3 regions of the Faecalibacterium sp. i21-0019-B1 genome follow, and region 3 is predicted to be linked to each of the others. Evidence: riboswitches for the same ligand, from Rfam matches in the RefSeq annotation. Region 3 holds a riboswitch; each other region holds the start of a gene.
What was found. A riboswitch is a leader RNA that binds a small molecule or an ion and turns the genes downstream of it on or off. The one in region 3 is predicted to bind thiamine pyrophosphate.
Positions count from the first base shown of each region.

Region 1: linked by a shared signal. The riboswitch ahead of thiD (bifunctional hydroxymethylpyrimidine kinase/phosphomethylpyrimidine kinase) and the one ahead of ACGHP1_RS09960 (energy-coupled thiamine transporter ThiT) in region 3 are both predicted to bind thiamine pyrophosphate.
Region 2: linked by a shared signal. The riboswitch ahead of thiW (energy coupling factor transporter S component ThiW) and the one ahead of ACGHP1_RS09960 (energy-coupled thiamine transporter ThiT) in region 3 are both predicted to bind thiamine pyrophosphate.

Region 1 is NZ_AP031425.1:1,483,879-1,491,466, reverse strand. It holds gene ACGHP1_RS07550 (HIRAN domain-containing protein) at 1-162, opposite strand, end outside; gene ACGHP1_RS07545 (hypothetical protein) at 721-996, shown strand; gene ACGHP1_RS07540 (chromate transporter) at 1,124-1,696, opposite strand; gene ACGHP1_RS07535 (chromate transporter) at 1,693-2,265, opposite strand; gene ACGHP1_RS07530 (aspartate dehydrogenase domain-containing protein) at 2,374-3,174, shown strand; gene ACGHP1_RS07525 (NAD(P)-dependent oxidoreductase) at 3,190-4,086, shown strand; gene ACGHP1_RS07520 (TIGR00730 family Rossman fold protein) at 4,128-4,664, opposite strand; TPP riboswitch at 4,761-4,867, shown strand; gene thiD (bifunctional hydroxymethylpyrimidine kinase/phosphomethylpyrimidine kinase) at 4,925-5,725, shown strand; gene ACGHP1_RS07510 (TENA/THI-4 family protein) at 5,718-6,395, shown strand; gene ACGHP1_RS07505 (rhomboid family intramembrane serine protease) at 6,986-7,588, opposite strand, start outside.
Region 2 is NZ_AP031425.1:2,522,129-2,529,716, forward strand. It holds gene ACGHP1_RS12590 (alanine/glycine:cation symporter family protein) at 1-1,079, opposite strand, end outside; gene ACGHP1_RS12595 (hypothetical protein) at 1,313-1,450, opposite strand; gene thiC (phosphomethylpyrimidine synthase ThiC) at 1,705-3,015, opposite strand; gene thiE (thiamine phosphate synthase) at 3,218-3,853, opposite strand; gene thiM (hydroxyethylthiazole kinase) at 3,840-4,661, opposite strand; gene thiW (energy coupling factor transporter S component ThiW) at 4,677-5,192, opposite strand; TPP riboswitch at 5,484-5,591, opposite strand; gene ACGHP1_RS12620 (hypothetical protein) at 5,782-6,063, shown strand; gene ACGHP1_RS12625 (precorrin-8X methylmutase) at 6,226-6,900, opposite strand; gene ACGHP1_RS12630 (cobyric acid synthase) at 6,897-7,588, opposite strand, start outside.
Region 3 is NZ_AP031425.1:1,987,561-1,995,148, forward strand. It holds gene ACGHP1_RS09935 (hypothetical protein) at 291-701, opposite strand; gene ACGHP1_RS09940 (sigma-E processing peptidase SpoIIGA) at 950-1,789, shown strand; gene ACGHP1_RS09945 (sigma-70 family RNA polymerase sigma factor) at 1,838-2,542, shown strand; gene sigG (RNA polymerase sporulation sigma factor SigG) at 3,099-3,866, shown strand; gene ACGHP1_RS09955 (sporulation transcriptional regulator SpoIIID) at 3,917-4,165, opposite strand; TPP riboswitch at 4,276-4,375, shown strand; gene ACGHP1_RS09960 (energy-coupled thiamine transporter ThiT) at 4,458-5,087, shown strand; tRNA gene ACGHP1_RS09965 (tRNA-Ala) at 5,229-5,304, shown strand; gene bilS (flavodoxin family protein BilS) at 5,368-5,859, shown strand; gene ACGHP1_RS09975 (DNA-3-methyladenine glycosylase) at 5,952-6,788, opposite strand; gene yfcE (phosphodiesterase) at 6,788-7,333, opposite strand.

The sequences.
Region 1 (7,588 bases), 500 kb from region 3:
GGCCACATAACCCACCTTGCCCAGACCCGGCAGTTCTGCGCGGATAGCTTCGCGGTCAAAGTCATTCTCCGGCTCTTTGACCAGTTTTACCTTCTGGCCTACTGTAAACGGCTGAGTGCCGAAGCGGTAGTTGAGTCCGGTCAATGTAACATAGTACTTCATCTTTATTTCCTCCAAAACACATGTTTTATTTTCAGGGAGCCCGTTCATCCCCTGCTGTGTCTGTATTATCCACTTTTTATGTCCAATAAAAATCACTTTCAAATAACACTTGTCATTTTTTGATATTTTTGTTCAGGTTCGCTGCACAAAGTTTACCATCTTTTCTTTCTCCGCAGGTCAACTGTCAGGTGACAAATGGTTCTTTTCCGTTTCCGGAGCCGCATCATCCTCACTTTTGCATTTTTTTATTTCTCTTTAGGGAACATGCATTCCCGTCTTGATTCAAGGGAACAAACAACGAAAGAAATTACAAAGTGATTACAACACGGTAAAAAATTCTTTCCTGAGTCTCCCTGCGCTTCGATCAGTTTAACAAAAACTCTTTGACTTTTAGCGATAAATTATAACAAAATCGTAGATTATCATTGAAATCTCACTTCTTAGCCAAAAAAGCTCTTGATTTTTTCGCAAAAAAGACTAGAATATCCACTTGCAGAAAGGCACTTCCTGTAGGGCCTTCTGCAAAATACATTTGCGTATGGCAAGGAGATTTTAGATATGAAACTCAAGAATGTTTGTGTTGCTGTTGTTGCTCTGGCTCTGGCTGTTGGCATGACCGCTTGCGGCGGTTCTGCTTCCTCCACTGCTGCATCCTCTTCCGAGGCTGCTTCTACCAGCACTTCTGTTGCTGCTGAGGCCGATGAGAACGCTTCTTCCGCTGTTGCAGAGGAGAACGGTTCTTCTTCTGAGGCTGCTTCCAGCGAGGCCGCTTCTTCTGAGGCTGCTTCTTCTGAGGCTGCTTCCAGCGAAGTTGCTTCTTCTGTTGCCGCTTGATCGCACAGCGCCTAAATTCCAATAAAAGCTGAAGCCGGGCACAGGGAGCCATGAGTTTTCCTGTGCCCGGCTTTTTACAACAAAACGCACCGGATCGTTCAACGAGAACCACCCGGCGCGTTATTTTTTATGCTCCCCAGAACAGGATGCCCAGCCCTGCGGAAATCAGGATCATGAGAATGGGGGATGGTGCCTTGCCGTTCCTTTTGCGGCACAGCAGATGCAGCGCCCACAAAAGTACAAACACTGCAATGGAGCGCGCATCCGGTACAAAGTCGGTGCTGCGGCCCGCAAAGCCCAGCAGTGTGGAAAGTGCCATATTGATTGCCGTTGCAAGGATCATCGCCACCACACAGGGACGAACGCCGCCAAGAACTGCGTTGACTCCCGCATACTTCATCAGGTTCTGCAGCACCGATGCAACGAGCAGGATAATGACAAAAGACGGCAGCACCACACCCAGCGTGGCGCACAGCGCGCCCCAGAAGCCGCCCTGTGAAGAACCAATGAAGGTGGCCATATTGATGGCCAGCGGGCCGGGTGTGGACTCTGACACCGCAATAAAGCTGAGGAATTCGCCTTCCGTCAGCCAGCCGTGTCCTAAGACCGTTTCCCGCACCAGCGAGATCATCCCGTAGCCGCCGCCGAAGGACAACGCACCGATCATGAGGAAATTCCAGAAAAGTTCTACATAGATCACGGCTTCTTTTCCCCCTTCCGCAGCTGCTGTACTGCATACACCAGCAGCCCGGCCGCACCGCTGAACAGGATGTAAAAAATGGAAGAGAAGGACACTGCTGCAATGGAACAGCCCACCATCGCTGCCGCAACCGTGGTCAGGATGACAATATTGAAGACGCTGTGTTCCAGCTGCTTCAGCATTTTCAGGCCCGCCGAGAGGATCAGATAGATCACACACACCTGAATGCCGTGGAACGCACTTGCCACCACCGAAAGGCGGAGGAACTGGTCAAAGAACAGCGAGATCAGATAAATGACCGCGAAGGACGGAAGACATACCGCCACCGTGGACGCTGCCGCACCTGCCGCACCCTCGATCTTGTAGCCGATATAGGTGGCACTGTTCACCGCCACCGGGCCGGGCGTAGACTCCGCAATTGCCACCATGTCCAGAAATTCTTCCTTTGTCACCCACTTTTTTTCTTCCACAAATTCATTCTGCAGCAAAGCCACCATGGCATAACCGCCGCCAAACGTGAACGCACCAATTTTGAAAAACGTCCAGAAAAGCTCCTTTGTTTTCGACATAGCCTTCTCCTTTCTTGCGCCTTATTATATCATTTTTTGTTTTGATATGATATACTTTAATGGAATATGCTGTTTTCTTTGGAAAAAGCAGAAAAAGGAGTTTAGGATATGAAAACAAAATTTGGCATTGTAGGCTGCGGCTTTCTGGGCGGCATTGTGGCCAACGCATGGAAGAACGGTCTGCTGCCGGACTATGAGCTGGTGGGCGTGACCAGCCGTACCCGTGCTTCGGCGGAAAAGACTGCCGAAACGGTGGGCTGTGCCGTGTGTGACGATGTGGATGCTCTGCTGACACTGCAGCCGGAATACATTGTGGAGACTGCTTCGGTGGAGGCTGTGCGCGCCATGGCTGTGCCTGTACTGAAAAGAGGCGTGAATCTGGTCATTATTTCCATTGGTGCCTTTGCGGACCTTGATTTTTACGAGCAGGTCAAGGCCGCTGCCGTGGAGGGCGGTGCCAAGGTGCATCTGGCAAGCGGTGCCATTGGCGGCTTTGATGTGCTGCAGACCGTCACTCTGATGGCCGAGGCGCAGAAGCTGGCCGAGACGGCAGGCATTGAGACCCACACCGGAGCCAAGGGCTTCCGCAACACGCCGGTATGGGCCGACCACCTGCTGACCGATACCGAAAAGACCACCGTGTTCACCGGCAATGCCAAGCAGGCCATTGCCACCTTCCCCCGCCGCGTGAATGTGGCTGTTGCCACCTCGCTGGCCACCACCGGCCCGGAGATCACCGGCGTGACCATGCACTCGGTACCCGGCTGGGTGGGCGACGACCACTGCATCACCGCCGAGATCGAGGGCGTGAAGGCCGTGGTGGATATCTGCTCTTCCACCAGCGCCATTGCCGGTTGGAGCGTAGTTGCCCTGCTGCGCAACCTCTCCTCCCCCGTATGCTTCTATTAAAGGAGGGCTTTGCAGATGTTCAACAAACTGGTGGCCATTGAGCCGGTAAGCCTGATCCCTTCCGCCGAGGAAGCGCTGCATCAGTACGCAAAAGAAGTGGTGCTGTACCGCGATATCCCGGCCAGCGATGACCAGATCGTGCAGCGCATCGGAGATGCCGATGCCGTGCTTCTGAGCTACACCTCCCGCATGGGCAAAAATGTGATCGAGCGCTGCCCGAATATCCGTTACATCGGCATGTGCTGCAGCCTGTATTCTGAGGAAAGCGCCAATGTGGATATCGCCTACGCCCGCACCCGCGGCATCAAAGTGCTGGGCATCCGGGACTACGGCGACCGCGGCGTTGTGGAGTACGTCCTGCATGAGCTCACCGGCATCCTGCACGGTTTTGGGATGCCCATGCTGCGGGACGAGCCGGTGGAGATCACCGGGCTGAAGGCAGGCATCATCGGGCTGGGTGTGTCCGGCAAAATGATCGCCGACGCGCTGCAGTTCATGGGTGCCGACATTGCCTATTACAGCCGCACCCGCAAGCCGGATGCCGAAGCTGTGGGCATGGCCTATAAGCCGCTGGCACAGCTGCTGACCGAGAGCGAGGTGGTGTTCACCTGCCTGAACAAAAATGTCCTGCTGCTGGGCAAGGACGAATTTGCACAGCTGGGCGCAGGCAAGGTGCTGTTCAACACTTCCATCGGCCCGGGCTTTGACTCTGCTGCTCTGGAACAGTGGCTTGCTCTGCCGGGCACCCACTTTTTCTGTGACACCCGTGCCGCTGCCGGCCCGGTGGGTGAAGGCTTCTTTGCCCGTGAGAATGTGCATTGCGCGAATGTTTCTGCCGGACGCACCAAGCAGGCTTTTGTGCTGCTGAGCCAGAAGGTCCTTGCGAACCTCCGCACTGCACTGGGAGAATGATATAAAAAGGAAACGCTTCCCCGGCCGGGAAGCGTTTCCTTTTAGGCTTTATTCAAAATTGTTGTGATCTCTTCCAGATTCGCCGCAAATCGGATGCCCTGCTGGCGCTGCGGCGTGGAAAGGCCTTTCTCGATCATTTTGGCAAGCAGTGCTTTCAGGCTGTCGTAGTAGCCGTTCAGATCATACAGGATGCAGGGCGCGTCCAACTGGCCCAGCGAGACCTTGGACATTACCTCTGCGATCTCTTCCAGCGTGCCGGTACCGCCGGGGAATGCGATGAAGGCATCGCCCAGCTCGATCATCTTCGTCTTGCGCTCGGTCATGTCCTTGGTGACGATCAGCTCGGTCAGGCCATCGTGCTGCAGCTCCTGCTGCACAAAGAACTGCGGTTCCACACCGGTCACCGTGCCGCCTGCGTCCAGTGTGCTCTGGGCAAGCTGGCCCATCAGGCCGCTGCGGGAGCCGCCGTACACAAGGCGGTGACCGTTTGCACCGATCCAGCTGCCCAGTTCCCGGACAGCTGCCGCCAGCACAGGATCATTGCCCGCATTTGCTCCAAGATAGACCGTGATGTTCATGGTATTCCCCCCTTTGTTTTTTCCATTTTACCACGCAGCGGGCCGATTGAAAAGGGCCATCCCCTTGCAAATGCAGCGGCACTGTGGTATTCTTGAACGCAGAAAAAAGGGAGCCTGCAAAAGCAGGCTGAGAGTGGGCTGTTTGCCCAGACCTGTGACCTGATTTGGACAATGCCAACGTAGGGAGATACTGCTGCTTTAAAGTGCGGAGGTGCCTCCTTGCGGGCATTTCCGCATTTTTTGCAAAGGAAGTTGTAACCATGAAAACTGCATTGACGATTGCCGGCAGCGATTCCAGCGGCGGTGCTGGAATTCAGGCCGATATCAAAACCATGACTGCAAACGGCGTGTACGCCATGAGCGCCATTACCGCACTGACTGCCCAGAACACCATAGGTGTGACCGGCATTTTTGAAGCCACGCCCGAATTTCTGGCACAGGAGATCGATGCCATTTTTACCGACATCTACCCGGATGCCGTCAAGATCGGCATGGTATCCTCGGCAGAGCTGATCGGTGTGATCGCCGAAAAGCTGCACACCTACGGCGCAAAGCATATCGTGGTGGACCCGGTGATGGTTGCCACCTCCGGCTCCAAGCTGCTGCGGGACGATGCCGTGCAGGCACTGACCGAAAAGCTGCTGCCCATGGCAGAGGTGGTCACCCCCAACATTCCGGAGACTGAGATCCTTTCCGGCATGAAGATCACCGATGCGGCCGGAATGGAGACCGCTGCAAAGCTGATCAGCGAGAAATACCACTGTGCCGTGCTGTGCAAGGGCGGCCACCAGATCAATGATGCCGACGACCTTCTGTGGCGGGACGGCTGCGGCAAATGGTTCCGCGGCAAGCGCATTGCAAACCCCAATACCCACGGCACCGGCTGCACCCTATCCAGCGCCATTGCGTCCAATCTGGCAAAGGGCCATGATCTGGATGCATCGGTGGAGCGCGCAAAGGCCTACATTTCCGGCTGTCTTTCTGCCATGCTGGATCTGGGCCACGGCTCCGGCCCGATGGACCATATGTTTGCACTGAAGGGAGAGTTTGTGGGTGAGTGAGCAGACCTTTGTGCAGCAGCTGGTGCAGGAAAGTCTGCCTGTGTGGGAGAAATGTCTGCACTCAGAATTTCTGACCCACCTTGCGGATGGCACACTGGATGAAGCCTGCTTCAAGGGCTACATCGTGGAGGACAGTCTTTACCTGCGGGAATATGCCAAGGTGTTTGCCTGGGGCATGACCAAGGCAAAGGATATGCAGACCATCCGCACCTACTATTCCCTGCTTTCCTTCGTGAATGAGAGCGAGGATGCAGCCCGCCTGCACTATCTCAAGCACTTTGGACTGACCGATGAAGGCATCCAGAGCCTGCCGCTGCGGCCGGAGAACCGTGCCTATGTGGACTCTATGATCGAAGCCGCCAAAAACGGCGAGGGCGCAGCCGAGTGCATGATGGCCTGCCTGCCCTGTATGCTGAGCTATGGCTGGATCTTCCAGAAACTGCTGGAAGAAAAACCTTCCGTGCAGGATACCCTTTATGGTGCACTGGTGGTGGACTATGCTGACAAGGGCTATGAGGCGGCCTGCCGCGACTGGGCCGCGTTTGCAGAAAAAGTCTGTGAAGGCCTGAGCGACGAGCGCCTTGCCCGCTGCCGCGAGATCTTCCATGCCTGCTCGGAGCACGAGCTGAACTTCTGGGCCATGGCAGCTTCCCCGCGCAGTGACCTGTAATTTTTCCTAAAATATAAAATGCACCCGGCCTGTGGGCAGAACCGCAGCAACCGGGTGCATTGTTTTGTTCAGGGTTTCGTGGCCGCAGCCGCAGGCATGAGCCTTCGTGCCGGAAACAAGGGAGCCCTAAAACAAAAACTCCCCCGGCTCTTCTGCCGAGGGAGTGGAAAAGAAAAACGCCCCTAACAGAAGAACTCTCTTCTGTCAAGGACGAATAAAATTTGGCCTTTTATCCGCGGTGCCACCCTGACTTCATGGGCATGACCCCATGCACTTGGCGGGATGCCAACACATCCCCGGCAACTGACGTATGCCCTACGTTGCAGAATACTGTGCGGCGAAAGTTCTCCGCAGTTCCCTGCACCCTCAGCGGTCCATTTCGGGAAAATATAACGCAAAGTCACACTTTCCTTGACGAACTGTTTCCGGTCTGCTTCTCAGCTGTACAGGCTCTCTGTACAGGCATGGTTCGCCGTTATCTCTGCTTCAACGGTTTAGTGTATTGAAGTTGGCTATATTAAACCACGGATTTTTCGTTTGTCAATACCTGTTTGCAAATTTTTCAAAATCAGCCTATGTCCACAGTGGGTTCAGCGCTTCCGGCGGCTGTTCGTGCTGGAAAACTTCACCGCTTTTGCCGGCCTGCGGCGGCTGTGCAACGCACTGTAGTAGCCAAAGGCAGTGCCGCATAAGCCGCCCACAATGTGCATGAAGTTTGCTACATTGTCGTGCACAAAAATGATATCGTACACCTGCTGACCAAAGTACAGCGCTGCAACCAGCAGCATGGTGACCGGGATGCCGCCGGAGAAGCCCGCCAGCGACGAAAGCATGATAAGCATAAACACGATGCCGGACGCGCCCAGCAGCCCCGAACGCGGGAACAGCACGCATTGCAGCACGCCGGTGACCAGAGCGGTGAACACCATGCCGCACAAAAGCGGCTTGCTGCCGTACTTTTCTTCCATTGGCGGGCCAACAACGAGCAGCAGCAGCATGTTATTCAGAAAGTGGTCCCAGCTGGCATGGCCCAGCACATGGCCGAACAGCCGGATGTAGAACAGCGGGTCCTTCAGCGAGGAGCGGTAGACACAGAACAGGTGCATGGTGCTCCACCCGTCCGTCCACTGGTCGAGGAACAGCACCAGAAGTGACAGCAGGAAAAATGTGAGGATCACCGGGGAGTTGTACTG
Region 2 (7,588 bases), 530 kb from region 3:
AAGCCGCCCAGATGGTACTGCAGGGCAGTCTGCAAAAGGTCCATGCCCGCAAGTCCTTCCGTAATCTCCTGCGGCACCAGCAGCATCAAAAAAGCCGTGCAGCTGCAGATCACCACCGTATCGATCAGCACGCCCAGTGCCTGCACAAAGCCCATCTTGACCGGATCGTCGCACTCTGCGGCGGCAGCTGCACAGGGTGCCGAACCGCTGCCCGCTTCGTTGGAGAACAGGCCGCGCTTGACACCGTTCATCAGCACAGCACCAAAGCCGCCAGCCACGGCCTGCCGCAGACCGAACGCTTCCGCAAAGATGCGCCCGAACACCGCCGGGAGCTTGGGCAGGTTGAACAGCACGATGCCCACGGTGATGACAAAATAGCACACCGCCATGATGGGCACCATCACATCCAGACTTTTCACGGTGGCATTCTTGCGCAGCACGATCACCGCCGCAATGGCCGTGAGCACCAGTGTGGTAGTAAGCGGCGGAATATGGAACGCATTTTCAAACGCAGAACTGACCGAGTTGGAGATCACCTGACTGATACCGCACCAGCAGATGAGACCAGACACCGCAAACAGCGCCGCTACCACAGAGCGTTTGAGCTTTTTGCCGCGCCTGCGCTCCGCCAGCACATGCAGATAGTAGGCCGGTCCGCCGCGCCAGCCGCCGTACAGCGGGTCGGGCTGGCGGTATTTCTGGGCAAGGGTGGATTCGATAAAGGAGGTGGACGCACCCAGAATGGCAGTGACCCACATCCAGAACACCGCACCGGCACCGCCTGCAGAAACAGCGGCCACCACGCCCACCAGATTGCCCATGCCCACGCGGGTGGCGGTGGAAATGACCAGCGTCTGGAAGGAGGAAAGGCCGTTCCTGCCTTGCTTTTTCTCGCACACGGCGGCGATCATATCCCGGAACAGCCGCACCGGCAAAAGACGGGTGCGGCAGGTGAACCAGATGCCCGCCGTGAACAGCAGCACCACCATGAAGGAAATGCCGATGCCGCCGCCCAGCGGGATGGTGAATAGATCGCCCCACAGCAGGCGATAGACGGATTCGATAAGATTTACCAGCAAGGCAGATTCCTCCTGTAGATCAATGGAATGAAGACGATAACTTCATTATAGTACAGTACAGAAGAATTGTAAAATCTAAAATATTGATAGAAATAATCGATGGAACAGGATAACTTGACAAATCACATAGCTTCGATTATACTACAAACAGAAGGGGCGCTGACTGCAAAGGTCAGCTTTCCATCCCGTTAGTCAAAAAGATTGACCGCTCGAGTTGGGGAACTGTGAGGCGGTCAATCTTTTTTGTTATCATCGCTTTTTATCTGGGAAAACTTTGCCATGACCTCAACGGTCAGACGGATCACATCCACGACCAAGCTCAACAACGCGAGAATGAACGTGAGCAATGCGAGAGTCTCCAGCAGATTCATTCGATATCCCTCCCTTCGCCTTCAAGGCTCCGGGCAGGGTACTTTCAAAAAAAGTTTCCTCCCGGACCTCTGCTTGTTCTATGTAGAAATAGAAAAACCAGCGATACGGGATAGAAAGCATGACCACCAATTTTGCAATCAGCGCCTTATTGTTATTTTAACACAATCTTTTGGGAATTACAACAAAAGCCGCCCGGCGGTCATACCGGGCGGCGGAGGAAGATGCGCGCTGCTGCGCGCAAAACAGAAGATTTTTACAGAATGTCGATGTACTCACCGGCCAGCGCCTTGTTCATGCTGCGCACGGCACAGAACTTGCCGCACATGCTGCAGGTGTCGCTGTGGTCGTCCTCCGGCAGGCGGGCATCGCGGATGGCCTTTGCGGTCTCCGGGTCCAGTGCGCAGGCGAACTGTGCATCCCAGTCCAGCACACGGCGGGCATCGCCCATCTTATCGTCGATGTCCCGGGCGTGGGGGATGCCCTTGGCGATATCGGCGGCGTGGGCAGCGATCTTGGAGGCCACGATGCCCTGCTTCACATCGTCCACATTGGGCAGAGCCAGATGCTCGGCGGGGGTCACATAGCACAGGAAAGCTGCACCGCTGGCTGCAGCCACAGCGCCGCCGATGGCAGCGGTGATGTGGTCGTAACCGGGGGCGATATCGGTGACCAGGGGTCCCAGCACATAGAAGGGTGCGCCCATGCAGATGCTCTTCTGCACCTCCATGTTGGCAGCCACCTGATTCAGGGGCACATGGCCGGGGCCTTCCACCATCACCTGCACGTTGTGTGCCCATGCGCGCTTGGTCAACTCGCCCAGACGCACCAGTTCCTCGATCTGGCACACATCGGTGGCGTCAGCCAGACAGCCGGGACGGCAGGCATCGCCCAGCGAGATGGTCACATCGTGCTCGGCGCAGATCTCGCAGATCTCGTCAAAGTGCTCGTAGAAGGGGTTCTCGTTGCCGGTCATGCTCATCCATGCAAACACCAGAGAGCCACCGCGGCTGACAATGTTCATCTTGCGCTTGTGCTTGCGGATCTGCTCGATGGTCTTGCGGGTGATGCCGCAGTGCAGGGTGACAAAGTCCACACCGTCCTCTGCATGCAGGCGCACCACATCGATGAAGTCCTGTGCGGTCAGCTCAGCCAGATCGCGCTGGTAGTGGATGACCGAATCGTACACCGGCACGGTGCCGATCATCACCGGGCACTCGTGGGTCAGCTTCTGGCGGAAGGGCTGGGTGTTGCCGTGGCTGGACAGATCCATAATGGCTTCGGCGCCCATGTTGACGGCGCTCATCACCTTCTGCATCTCCACGTTGTAGTCCTTGCAGTCGCGGGAGACACCAAGGTTCACGTTGATCTTGGTGCGCAGCATGGAGCCGACACCCTCGGGGTTCAAACACTCGTGGTGCTTGTTGGCCGGGATGGCTACCTTGCCCTCGGCCACCCACTGGCGGATCTCCTCGGTGGTGCGATACTCTTTTTTAGCCACGATCTCCATCTGCGGCGTGATGATGCCCTTGCGGGCAGCATCCATCTGGGTAGTATAAGTCTGCATACGCTCTGTTCCTCCAAATGACAGTTTATCTCTGAACAGCAGGGTGCTGGTCATACAAGGGTAGGGAAAGGCAGCCGTCATTCAGAAAAAACAGAACGTTCTGGATGCCGGCACCTGCGCAAAATACGCTTTTCATGTTGGTTTTCTCCATGAATTTTATAACGCGGCCCAAGGTGGTGTCCCCGGTTTGCCGCAGGATCGGTCAGATGATCTGCTCCGACAGGGCTTTCAACTCTTTGCACTCGGTCTCGATGTCGTCTGCTGCAAAGATGGCGCTCACAAGGGCCACGCCATCCACACCGGTGCCCTTGAGCTGCAGGATGTTCTCCTTGTGGATGCCGCCAATGGCCACCACCGGGATGTCCACGGCATCACAGATGGCCTTCAGGGTCTCGTGGGGCAGAACATCCACATCGGTCTTGGTGTGGGTGGCAAAGGCTGCGCCCACGCCAAGGCAGTCTGCGCCGTGCTTGACGGCTTCCCGTGCTTCCTCCACACTGTGGACGGAAACGCCGATCATCATACCGTCGCCCACACGGGCGCGCACCTGCGCTGCGGCCATATCCTCCTGCCCCACGTGCACACCCTCGGCGTGGCAGCGGATGGCAATGTCCACATTGTCGTTCACAAAGAACGGCACGCCGTAGCGCTGGCACAGAGCATGGATCTCCACAGCCTCTTTCAGAAAGGCTTCGTCGTCCAGCTCTTTTTCACGCAGCTGCACACAGGTGACACCGCCCTTCAGGGCGCTCTCCACCTGTTCATAGAGGGTCTGTTTGCCCACCCATGTGCGGTCGGTGACGGCATACAGAAGCATGTTCTGCTTATCGCACTTCATAGTTTGCTCCTTCTTCCAGCTGATCCGGGGTCATATTGTAAATGGCATCGATGATATAATTGCGGTAGGTGGAGTTGCCGTCCAGCGGGGTCAGGCGCTTGTGGGCGGTCTCGCCCGCAAGGCCCATGGCGCACACTGCAGCTGCAGCAGCTTCCAGCGGATGACCGGGGTTGGCGGTGACGAACGCCGCCGTCAGGGCCGAAAGCTGGCAGCCCGTACCGGTGATGCTGCTCATCATGGCATTGCCGTTGCGGATGCAGTAGGCTTTTTCGGCATCGGCCACGATGTCGATGGCACCGGTAATGGCAATAACGGCACCCGTCTGGGCTGCAAAGGCCTTGGCAAAGGCCACGGCAGAATCCAGATTTTCCTCAGTAACTTTATCGGCCACATCGGCATCCACACCCTTGGTGGTTCCCGCGCCGGAGGCCAGCGTTTTGATCTCCGAGATGTTGCCGCGGATCACGGTGAACTTTACGTCCCGGAGCAGGCGGAAAGCCGTGTCGGTGCGCAGGCGGGACGCACCCGCACCCACCGGGTCCAGCACCACAGGATGGCCCAGCTGGTTTGCCTTTTTGCCCGCCAGCAGCATGCTGGTGATGGTGCGGCTGTTCAGGGTGCCGATGTTGATGTTCAGCCCGCCGCAGATGGTGGTGATGTCCTCCACCTCGGCGGCATCGTCGGCCATGATGGGCGAAGCACCGCAGGCCAGCACCATGTTGGCGCAGTCGTTCACGGTGACGTAGTTGGTAATGTTATGGATGAGCGGGCAGGTGCGGCGCAGGTTCTCGAATTCTGTTTTGAACATTCGGGTGCCCCTCCGTCAGGAAAGGCTCTTCTGCATGCTGTGCAGAGCGCCGGAGCGCTGCAGGCTGTACACCAGCACGCCCGCAATGATGGAACCCACTGCAGTGGAGATGAGGAACGGCACGATGTAGGCATAGAACGCGATGTCGCCGGCGCTCTTGCCCATGAGGAAGATGGCCACCGGGTAAGCGCACAGGCCGCCCAGAATGCTGGTGCCGAACACCTCGCCCACCATGGTGGCAAGGATGTTTTTGGTCTTATGGTACACAAGGCCGCACAGCAGTGCGCCGAACATGCTGCCGGGGAAGGCCATCAGGCTGCCCAGACCCAGCAGATTGCGCAGCAGCGAGGCCACAAAGGCTACGCCCACGCCCCACCACGGGCCAAGCAGCACCGCGCAGGTCACATTGACCATGTGCTGGATGGGTGCACATTTGCTGCCGAACATGGGGAAGCTGAATACGCTGCCCACCACGCACAGAGCGCACAGCATGCCGGCCAACGCCAGCTTTTTCACAGAGATTTTTTTCATAAGGCAAGGCTCCTTTCCAAACCTGCGGAAGCAGCAAAAACCATACAGCGCCTCCGCAAACAGCCCGCACCCGGTGCCAGACCCGGCGCAGGAACTATAAGAAGCGGTCGAGACTTGCTGGTCTCCTCTCACGCCGGAACACGGCTTCCCATCGCTGACGGTCACAAAGCTCAGGGCGCTCCCCCTCAGCCCGCTGCGGCACTTCCGCAGAAAAGTACAAGGCATCCTCCTTAATGGTAATCGGTACACAACAAAAAAACAGGAGACACCTTCCGCGGTGCCTCCTGCAAAAAATCATCCATTCTGACTTCCTACGGCGGCATTATCCGCATCAGGTAAAAGGGTCGAAGTTTGGGCACTTCCTCTCAGCCTGCTTCACAAGCTCCCCTGTATTTGATTGTGACTGTATTCTACACCCTTTGCGCACAAATTGCAAGAGGGGGCAAAGGCGCGCACAGCGGTGCAAAACGTTTTTCACGCAGGTTTTGGGGCGTTTCACGCAGGTTTTATTGAAAAAGAAGGTGAAATATGGTATTTTCAAGGTGGACACAGCACGGATATTGTTCTGGTCTGCACCAATGATACACGAATGGACGGTGGCCTGGGCCTTACCATTACGGGTATGCGCAATGTTACAATCACGGGAAGCAATGCAAAAGGCTCGATGCTGGTGTGGAACACCGCAGGCAGGCCCGAACCCGCAGGCGCACCCGCCTTTGCGGATGTGACCGACCCTGATATGGCCAAGGCCGCACAGTGGTGCACCGAGCAGGGCACCATGGCTGCCAAGGGCGACCGCTTTGAGCCCGAAGGCTGGACCCCGAAGTTCAAGGTGATCGAAGTGTGGAACAAGGCGTTCCCCGCAGCCTGATGCCGGCAGTGTGGATGCCGTGCTCGGTTCGGACCTTTTCCGTGAAAATGGGGCTGTTGCAAAATAGCTCTCTGAAAAAATCATGAACAAAACCCGGAACCTTTTCTCGGCCAAAACGGCTCAAAAAGGGTTCCGGGTTTTTGATGTTATGCTGTTTCCGCCTTATCCGTTCCACCCTCTGGCAGAGGGGTCCAGCATTTCGGCGGCAGAGTAAATGAGGGCGTTGCAGATGGCTGCAGCCACATTGCTGCCGCCCTTGCGGCCCATGGCGGCGATGGCAGGCACGCCGTATCGCTCGCAGGCGGCAAACAGTACTTCCTTGCTTTCCACCACATTCACAAACCCCACCGGCACGCCAATGACCAGTGCAGGCCGCAGACCGGCTTCCATTTCCTCCGCAATGGTCAAAAGGGCCGTGGGCGCATTGCCAATGGCCAGAATGGCCCCCGGGTGCTCCCGGGCAGCGCGGTGCATGGCGGCAACGGCACGGGTGGTGCCCGCCTGCTTTGCGGCTTCGGCCACAGCGGGGTCTGCCATGTAGCAGATGGCTTCACCGTTCAGTTTTTTCAGGCCCGGCTTTGTGATGCCCGCCAGCGCCATATTGGTGTCGGTAACGATGAAAGCACCCGCGTGCAGGGCCTTGACTGCGGCTTCCACCGCGCCGGGTGTAAAGCGCAGATTTTTGGCATAGTCGAAATCCGCGGTGGTGTGGATGACCCGCTTGACCACCGCAGCCGTCTCCGGCGGCGGGGTCAGGCCCAGCTCGTCCAATTCCCTTGTGATAATGGAGATGCTCGTCCGTTCAATGTCGGCGGGCAGATGATGCTGCGGTGTCATGTGTTGTCTCCTTTTTGCATTCCCATAGCGGCATAGATGGCGGGCATATCCAGTGCCGCACGCACACCATCGGCAAGCAGATCAAACTGCTGCTGACGGTACTGCTCCATGGGGATAAGCTCGGCCCCGGCCGGATCGATGCCCTTCCGTTTGCACAAAAATGCGGTCAGTTTTTCGGTCAGTTCGCCGGTGTCGAACAGGCCGTGCAGGTAGGTACCGAATACACCGTCCTGCACACAGCCCTCCGGCGTGCCGTCTGCAAGGATGCAGAACGCACTGCCCCGCACCTCGGTGCGGCCTGCGTGGATCTCGTAGCCCGTCAGCTTTGCGCCTGCAAAGGGTTCTGTGGTCACACAGGCTGCGGTCTGGGTCAGGTGCTTTTCGGTGCCGAACACCGTCGTGGTGGGCAGCAGGCCAAGGCCCCGCAGGGTGCAGGGGGTACCGCTCTCCTCCCCTGCCGGGTCGCAGAGCTGTTCGCCCAGCATCTGATAGCCGCCGCACACGCCCAGCACCGGCGTACCGGCTGCCGAAAGCCTGAGCACCGCCGCTTCCAGTCCGCTTTCCCGCAGCCAGCGCAGGTCGTCCATGGTGTTCTTGGTGCCGGGCAGGATGACGAGATCCGGTGCACCCAGCTGGCGGGTGCGCTGCACATACCGCACGCCCAGCAGCGGGTGCTGTTCCAGCGGGA
Region 3 (7,588 bases):
TTCGTGCCGTGCCTGACGACGTGATTTATTATATCAGCACATCCGGGAGTTGTCAACTGTTTTTTGAAAAATTCTGCAGCAGTTTGTCTGCCATCGGGAAATTGTTTTTGAACGGGTTATTCTCATTCCATCCCTGCGCCGTTTTCCCACAACCTGCTAAGTTTTTATGCAAACAAAAACCCCGCACAAAACAATTGCTTGTCTTGTGCGGGGTCCCTAGCTCTTTTTATCTGACACAGCAAGCGCTATGTCAAATCAAACCATCTGTCCTATTCAGGAAAGATTAGTTATTAGAGAGTGGGCAGAGTGCCTTTCTTAGTTTCCAGACCGATGGAGCCGCTGCCCAGGGTGTAGATAGCGGACAGGCCGCCCAGGATCTGCATGCCAGCGTTCAGAGCGCCAACAGCAAAGCCCCAGTTGCCGCCGAAGGTGTTGTAGCCCTTGTTGTAAGCCTTATCCAGATTCTTAACAGAGAAGCCGATCACATCGCCGGGAACGTAGTTGCCATCGAACAGCTGGCCCAGAATGGAGCTGGTGTACGCATCCAGGAAAGAGTTGCCAACGATCTTGATCACGTTAGCGGAAACGTTCTGCCAGTTCTCAGTGGTCATGACAGGAGCCAGGACATCAACCAGGCTACCACCAACAACGTAGGTCATCTCGTTTTCTGCAACAGCAGAGAAGTTTGCAGGCATCATCATAATGAATTTCTCCCTTCAAATTTAGAAAGATATTTGCAAGCCATTTGTTTGGCTTACGTCCCTTACTAGGATGGCAATAATATACCACACTTTCCAGAAATGTTCAAGTACTTTTTTGAAAAAAATGTGAAAAATGTGATAGACTGTGAAAATCCGGTCTCAAAATTCTTACAGAAGCCGCTTTTTTGCACACAGCGACATGGTTTTTTGCGGAATTGGAAGATACTGGAATTTGAAAGGGATCGTGTATGAAAACCGTGATCTATCTGGACGAACTGCTGCTGACGAACTTTCTGGCCGCAGCAGCGCTGCTTTTGGGCGCAGGGCTTTTGTGTGCGCGGCAGTGCAGCGGCCTGCGGCTGATGGCGGGCAGTGCGGCAGCGGCAGCAGCTTCGCTGGGCATTCTGCTGCCGGAGCTGCCCGGCCCTGCAGCTTTCCTTTATAAGGTGTTCACCTGCTGTGCTGCTGTAGCTGCGGCTTACGGCGTGCCGGGCCTGCGCAATTTTGTGCAGCTGTGTGTGTGGTATCTGCTGCTGAACCTGCTGCTGTGCGGAGCCGTGCTGCTGCCCGGAGTGCAAAGCGCAAATCTCTGCGTCTATCTGCCGCTGTCTCCGGGCCGGCTGCTGCTGTGCTGCGGTGCAGTGCTTGCCGTGCTGCGCGGCGTACTGTTCTGCTTTGGCCGTGCAGGCACCCGCTGCATTGCCGCTGTGCTGGAGCTGGAAGGTGCAGTCCTCTCCGTACAGGCTTTCTGCGACACTGGCTTCTCAGTGCAGGACCCGCTGACCGGGCAGGCAGTGGTTCTGGTCTATTATCCTGCCGTGCGCAGCGCCCTGCCGCAGGAGCTGCGCACATTCCTGGACCGTTATTTTGCCTGTGGCACGGCACCGCCGCCGGAGCTGCGGGTGCGGCTGGTGCCCTGCACCACCATTGCCGGGCACTGTGTGCTGCCTGCCGTTCCGGCCAAGGCCCTGCGCACCAGCAAAGGCAGTGCAGCGGGCATTCTGGCCGCATTCTGCCGCCCGGAAACGCAGCAGCCATGGACAGCTCTGCTGGGCAGCGAACTGGCCGTACAGCTGGGCATCCGCTGAGAAGCGTTTGATGCGATCGATATCTATAGATGTACAGGAGGGGTATTCATGTTTCATGTTCTGCACCGGTTCTGGCGTTGGCTCCTTGCACGGCTGGGCTATTGCGGCGGCGCACATTTTCTGGCGGGCGCGCCCAGCCTGCCCCCGCCCCTGACCCCGGAACAGGAAAAAGTCCTGCTCTCCCGTATGGCTGCAGGCGATGCCGCTGCCCGGGACGACCTGATCACCCACAACCTGCGGCTGGTGGTGTACCTTGCCAAAAAGTACGAAAGCAGCGGTGTGCCTGCCGAGGACATGATCAGCATTGGCACCATCGGGCTGATCAAGGCGGTGAACACCTTCACGCCGGAGCGCAGCATCAAGCTGGCCACCTACGCCAGCCGCTGCATCGGCAATGAAATTCTGATGTACTTACGCAAAAGCTCCAACCGCCGTCAGGAAGCCAGCATCGACGAACCGCTGAACGTGGATGGCGACGGCAACGAGCTGCTGCTTTCTGATATTCTGGGCAGTGATGAGAACCAGATCAGCCAGCGGCTGGAGCAGGATGCGGAGCGCGCTGTGCTTCGCCGGGCCGTGGACAGCCTGTCCCCGCGGGAACGGCAGATCATGGAGCTGCGCTTTGGTCTGGCGGACGGCATTGAGCGCACCCAGAAGGAGGCCGCCGACGCACTGGGCATCAGCCAAAGCTACATTTCCCGGCTGGAAAAACGGATCATCCATACCTTAAAAGTACAATTGGAAAACGAGTGAGGTGAAAAAACGCGGACTGCCGCCCGCTGGGCTTGACAATCCACGCTGATTTGCGTATAATAAAACTACAAAAGGCGCTGGCCCTGCAAACGGCTAGTTCCTTACCGGATTAGTCAAGAAAAGATGACCGCTCGGATTGGGACTCGAGGCGGTCATTTTTTCTTTTTGTCATCACTGTGAGAAACAGTCCATGTAATTTCAAACGTAACGTAGATTGCTCCGCCGAGAAGCGTGAGCAGAAGCACGACCTGTTCAAACGTCATGGTGCATCCCCCCTTTCCGCCCTTGGGCATCCGGGGAGAACGAGATCTTCAAGAAAAAATCGTCTTTAGCCGGCACCCAAGTACCGGTAAGGACTAGCCGCCTGCGTTTGTGGGCACAGCGCCTGATGGCGGCGTTGCCGCCGCAAATACAGCATATCATAAATCTGCACGAAAAACAATATTTTGCCGCGCTTTCCTGTCAAACGGGAAAGCGCACAGTTTTTTCCACGCATACAATGCCGCTGCGCATCCCATACTCCCGGTGAAGATCAAAACAGACCGGGGGCGTTTGGATGTACAACAAAGTGGAGCTGTGCGGCATGAACACTGCAAAGCTGCCTGTGCTGACCGAAGCCGAAAAGCGGGAACTGCTGGCCCGCGCCCACGCCGGTGATGCAGCAGCCCGGGAACAAATGGTGGAAGGCAACCTGCGGCTGGTGCTCAGCGTGGTGCAGCGGTTCGCCCAGCGCGGCGAAAATCTGGACGACCTGTTTCAGGTGGGGTGCATCGGGCTGATCAAGGCCATCGATCATTTTGACCCCGCCCAGCCGGTGCGCTTTTCCACCTACGGTGTACCCATGATCATTGGCGAGATCCGGCGTTTTCTGCGGGACAACAATGCCCTGCGGGTGAGCCGCAGCCTGCGGGATACCGCCTACCGGGCCATGCAGAGCCGTGAAGCGCTGGAAAAGCAGCTTGGCCGCGAGCCGACCATGGACGAGATCGCGCAGGCGGCGGGCCTTGCCCGGCGCGAAGTGACCGCCGCGCTGGAATCGGTGGTGGAGCCGATCAGTCTGGAAGAGCCGGTGTACACCGATGGCGGCGATGCGATGTATGTGATCGATCAGGTGCGGGACCCGGACGGCGAGGACAGCTGGATCAGCGGGCTGCAGTTCCGGCAGACCGTGGCCGGGCTGACCCCGCGGGAAAAGCGGATCATGGAGCTGCGCTACCTGCAGGGCAAGACCCAGATGGAGGTGGCGCAGGAGATCGGCATCAGTCAGGCACAGGTCAGCCGGTTGGAAAAAGGCGCACTGAGCCAGTTCCGCACCCGGGACTGAACCTAAAAAAGACGGCACAGCTTCCGTTTTGTTCGGAAGTGTGCCGTCTTTTATCTGCGGCTGTATTTGCGCCGGGTGGCCGCACCGCCGCGCAGATGCCGCTCTGCCTTATTGCAGGCCAGAACCGCCCGCACCTGCCGGAACAGCTCCGGCTGCAGCGTCCGCAGCCGCACCGCAACATCCTTGTGCACGGTGGACTTGCTGCACCCGAACACCGCTGCCGCCGCACGCACTGTGGCCCGGTTGGCCGCGATATATTCGCCCAGCTGTACCGCCCTCTGTTCGGGGTCTCCCTTCATATCCAGACTCCTCCCATTGTGAACTTATGGTACAGCCTATGCACAGGCCGGGGCAGATATGTTCCGCCGGGGCTTGACTTTTGCGCCGGACGCGCTATACTTTTGCATGGACATAAAAACAGGGGTGCCGAAAGGCTGAGATCCGCGTTTTGCGGAGTACCCTTTTACCTGACCGGACAATGCCGGCGTGGGAGTTTGCAGAACTGTCCGTTCTTTCACAAACCCCGTGCGCCTGCTGGAAAGCGGGCGCATTTTGTTTTTGTGTACTATCGTTCTGAGAAGAGGAATCCCTATGACCAAAACCTATTCCAAGACCCGCATTCTGGTGGAGGGTGCGCTGATGATCGCTCTGTCCACCGTTTTGAGCATGATCCAGATCCCGCTCATGCCCCACGGCGGTTCCATCACCCTGTTCAGCATGGTGCCCATTCTGGTAATGAGCTACCGCCACGGCGCAAAGTGGGGCATCATGACCGCTTTCGTCAACAGCCTGATCCAGCTTGTGCAGGGCCTTGGCAATCTGGCATACTGCCAGACCCTCACGGCACAGGTGGGCTGCGTGCTGCTGGACTACCTTCTGGCCTTCACGGTGCTGGGCTTTGCCTGCCTGATCGCAAAGCCTTTCCGCAACCGCACCGTGGGTGTCGGTGTCAGCGCCTTTGTGGTGTGCCTGCTGCGCTTTTTGTGCAGCTTTCTGTCCGGTTACATCGTCTGGAAGGACTACGACTACGCTTTCAGCTGGATGACCGAGATCGGCTTTCCCGGCATCTCCAACATGAGCGTGGACGGTCTGTGCTGGCTGTACAGTGCCGTGTACAACGCCACCTACATGCTGCCCGAAGCCATTCTGACCACGGTCCTTGTGGTGATCCTGATCCGTGTCGCACCGCAGATCTTCGACCCGCAGAACGCAAGAGCGTAAGTTTTTTCGCAGTCATTTTTCCCGCCGGGAAGGGCATTTCCCCGGCGGGAATTTTTTTGCAGAAAATCCCAAAAAAGCTGTTGACAATCCGGCAAAGCGCTGGTATAATTACTCCTGTCGTCAGGCACGGCACAAACATCTGGGGGATTAGCTCAGCTGGGAGAGCGCTTGCATGGCATGCAAGAGGTCACCGGTTCGATCCCGGTATTCTCCACCAGAAGGAAAAGCACCGCACGGAAACGTGTGGTGTTTTTTGTTGTTACCGACCAAAGGAGAAACTATGAGCTACGCGATCGTATTCAGCAGTAAAACAGGCAACACAAAATTATTGGCAGACACGCTGCACGCCTGTCTGCCACAGGAAAACTGCTGCTATTTTGGCACCCCGGACCCTGCTGCCATGGAAGCAGACGACCTCTATGTGGGCTTCTGGACAGACAAGGGAAACGCTGACGAAAGCACTTTGGACTTTTTGAAGCAGCTGCACGGCAAAAATATCTTCCTTTTTGGCACCGCCGGCTTTGGCGGCAGTGAGGAGTATTTCAACAAGATCCTGAAAAAGGTGGAGCGTTCACTGGACAGGAGCAACACGGTCTTCGGCCGTTATATGTGTCAGGGCAAGATGCCGCTTTCGGTACGCCAGCGGTATGAGGGCATGAAAAAGCAGCCGATCCATCTGCCCAATCTGGATGCACTGATCGAGAATTTTGACAACGCCCTTTCTCACCCGGATGCAGAAGATCTGGAACGGTTAAAGCAGGCGGTAAAATGATCAAAAGGCAGCGGTTTTCCTCAAACAGAGGAAGCCGTTGCCTTTTTTGCTTAGCGGATGATCCTACGCTCCTGCCTGCGGCTCCGCGGTTCTTATCCCACGCTTCTTTTATAAAAGAACAGGTACTGCTGCACGATGCCTGCTTCCAGCCCGAACTGCGGGAACGGGTCCTGCCCGGCAAACTCGTCCCGGATGAGCCGTTCGATCCAGACATCCACCGGCACACGGCCCACACGGCCATAGCCGAACAGACACACGCAGTTTGCCACCTTTTTGCCAACACCGTCCAGTTCCATCAAACGGGCAAAAAGTGCTTCATCGGGCAGGGAAGCCAGCTTCTTCAGGTCCAGTGTGCCCTCTGCCGCCTGCTGCGCCGCATGCAGCACGTAGCGGGTGCGGTAGCCAAGACCGCACTCCTGCAGCGCCTGCTCCCCGGCACAGCAGAGCGCTTCTGCTGTCGGGAACGCATACACCGGCCCTTCGCTATCGCTGCCCAGCCGCTCGCCAAACCGCTCCGAAAGCAGCTCTACCGCCCTGCGGATAGCCGGGATGCTCTTTCGCTGCGAGATGATGAAGCTGACCAGCATCTCCCACTCATCCTGACGCAGCACCCGGATGCCCCGGCCGTATTCCATGGCACGCTGCAGAAAGTCGTCCCGGCTGTCCAGCTTTCCGCGCAGGGCGGCATAGCTGCGGCCAAGGTCGAAGTAACCGTGCCAGAAGGTTTCCCATGCGCCCGGCTCACACCGCACCGTGTAGGTTCCGCTGCGCAGTGGTCTGAGGTAAAGCAGCTGTCTCCCGGAAACAAACCGATACCAGCCCTCCGCCTGCTTCCGGGGGCGAAAGCACTGGCCGCTTTCCAGAATTTTGTCCGGGTCGAAATCATCCCGGATCTGAACCGTGTTCTCTTCCAGCTCCATTGCCCCCATCACAGCTCCAGCTCCCGGTACACTTCGCCTTCCAGCGTTTTCCAAAGGAAAGTCTCCCCTTCCAGTGTCATATAGCTATGTGCACTCCCCTCCTTCGGGATGCTCACAGAACCGGGGTTCAGGTAGAGATTGCCTTCGCCGAACTCTGTCCACGCCGGAATGTGGGTGTGGCCATGCAGCAGGACATCCCCCGGAGCCAGCGGCGGCAGGTTTTTCAGGTTGTGCACATGACCGTGGGTAGCGTAAACGAGCCGCCTGCCCACCGGCAGCACCGCATAGTCGGCCAGAATGGGAAAATCCAGCACCATCTGATCCACCTCAGCGTCACAGTTGCCCCGCACGCACAAAAGCGCCGGCTTCAGCCCGTTCAGGAGCGGGATGACCTCCTTCGGGGCATAACCCTCCGGCAGGTCGTTGCGGGGGCCGTGATACAAAAGATCCCCCAGCAAAAGCAGCCGATCTGCTCTCTCCCGCTCAAACGCTTTGATCATTTTTTTGCAATAAAACGCCGACCCGTGCAGGTCGGATGCGATCATCCATTTCATGGCAGGATTCTCCTTATTTTATAAAGTATCTATTTTTATTTTAGCCTCCCGGTGAAAAATGGTCAAGTCTATAAAAGTCATACTTTATCTGTTTGACCTCTTGACATCTGCCGGAAGCCGTGTTATCCTACAGTTAATAAAATTCGTGTGGATTTTTACAGCAGTATGCTACTTTTCGCCACACAATGACTTCAAAAAAGCCATTGTGTGGCTTTTTTGCGTCTGCTTTTATCTTCGAGCAGTCTCGCCCTGACG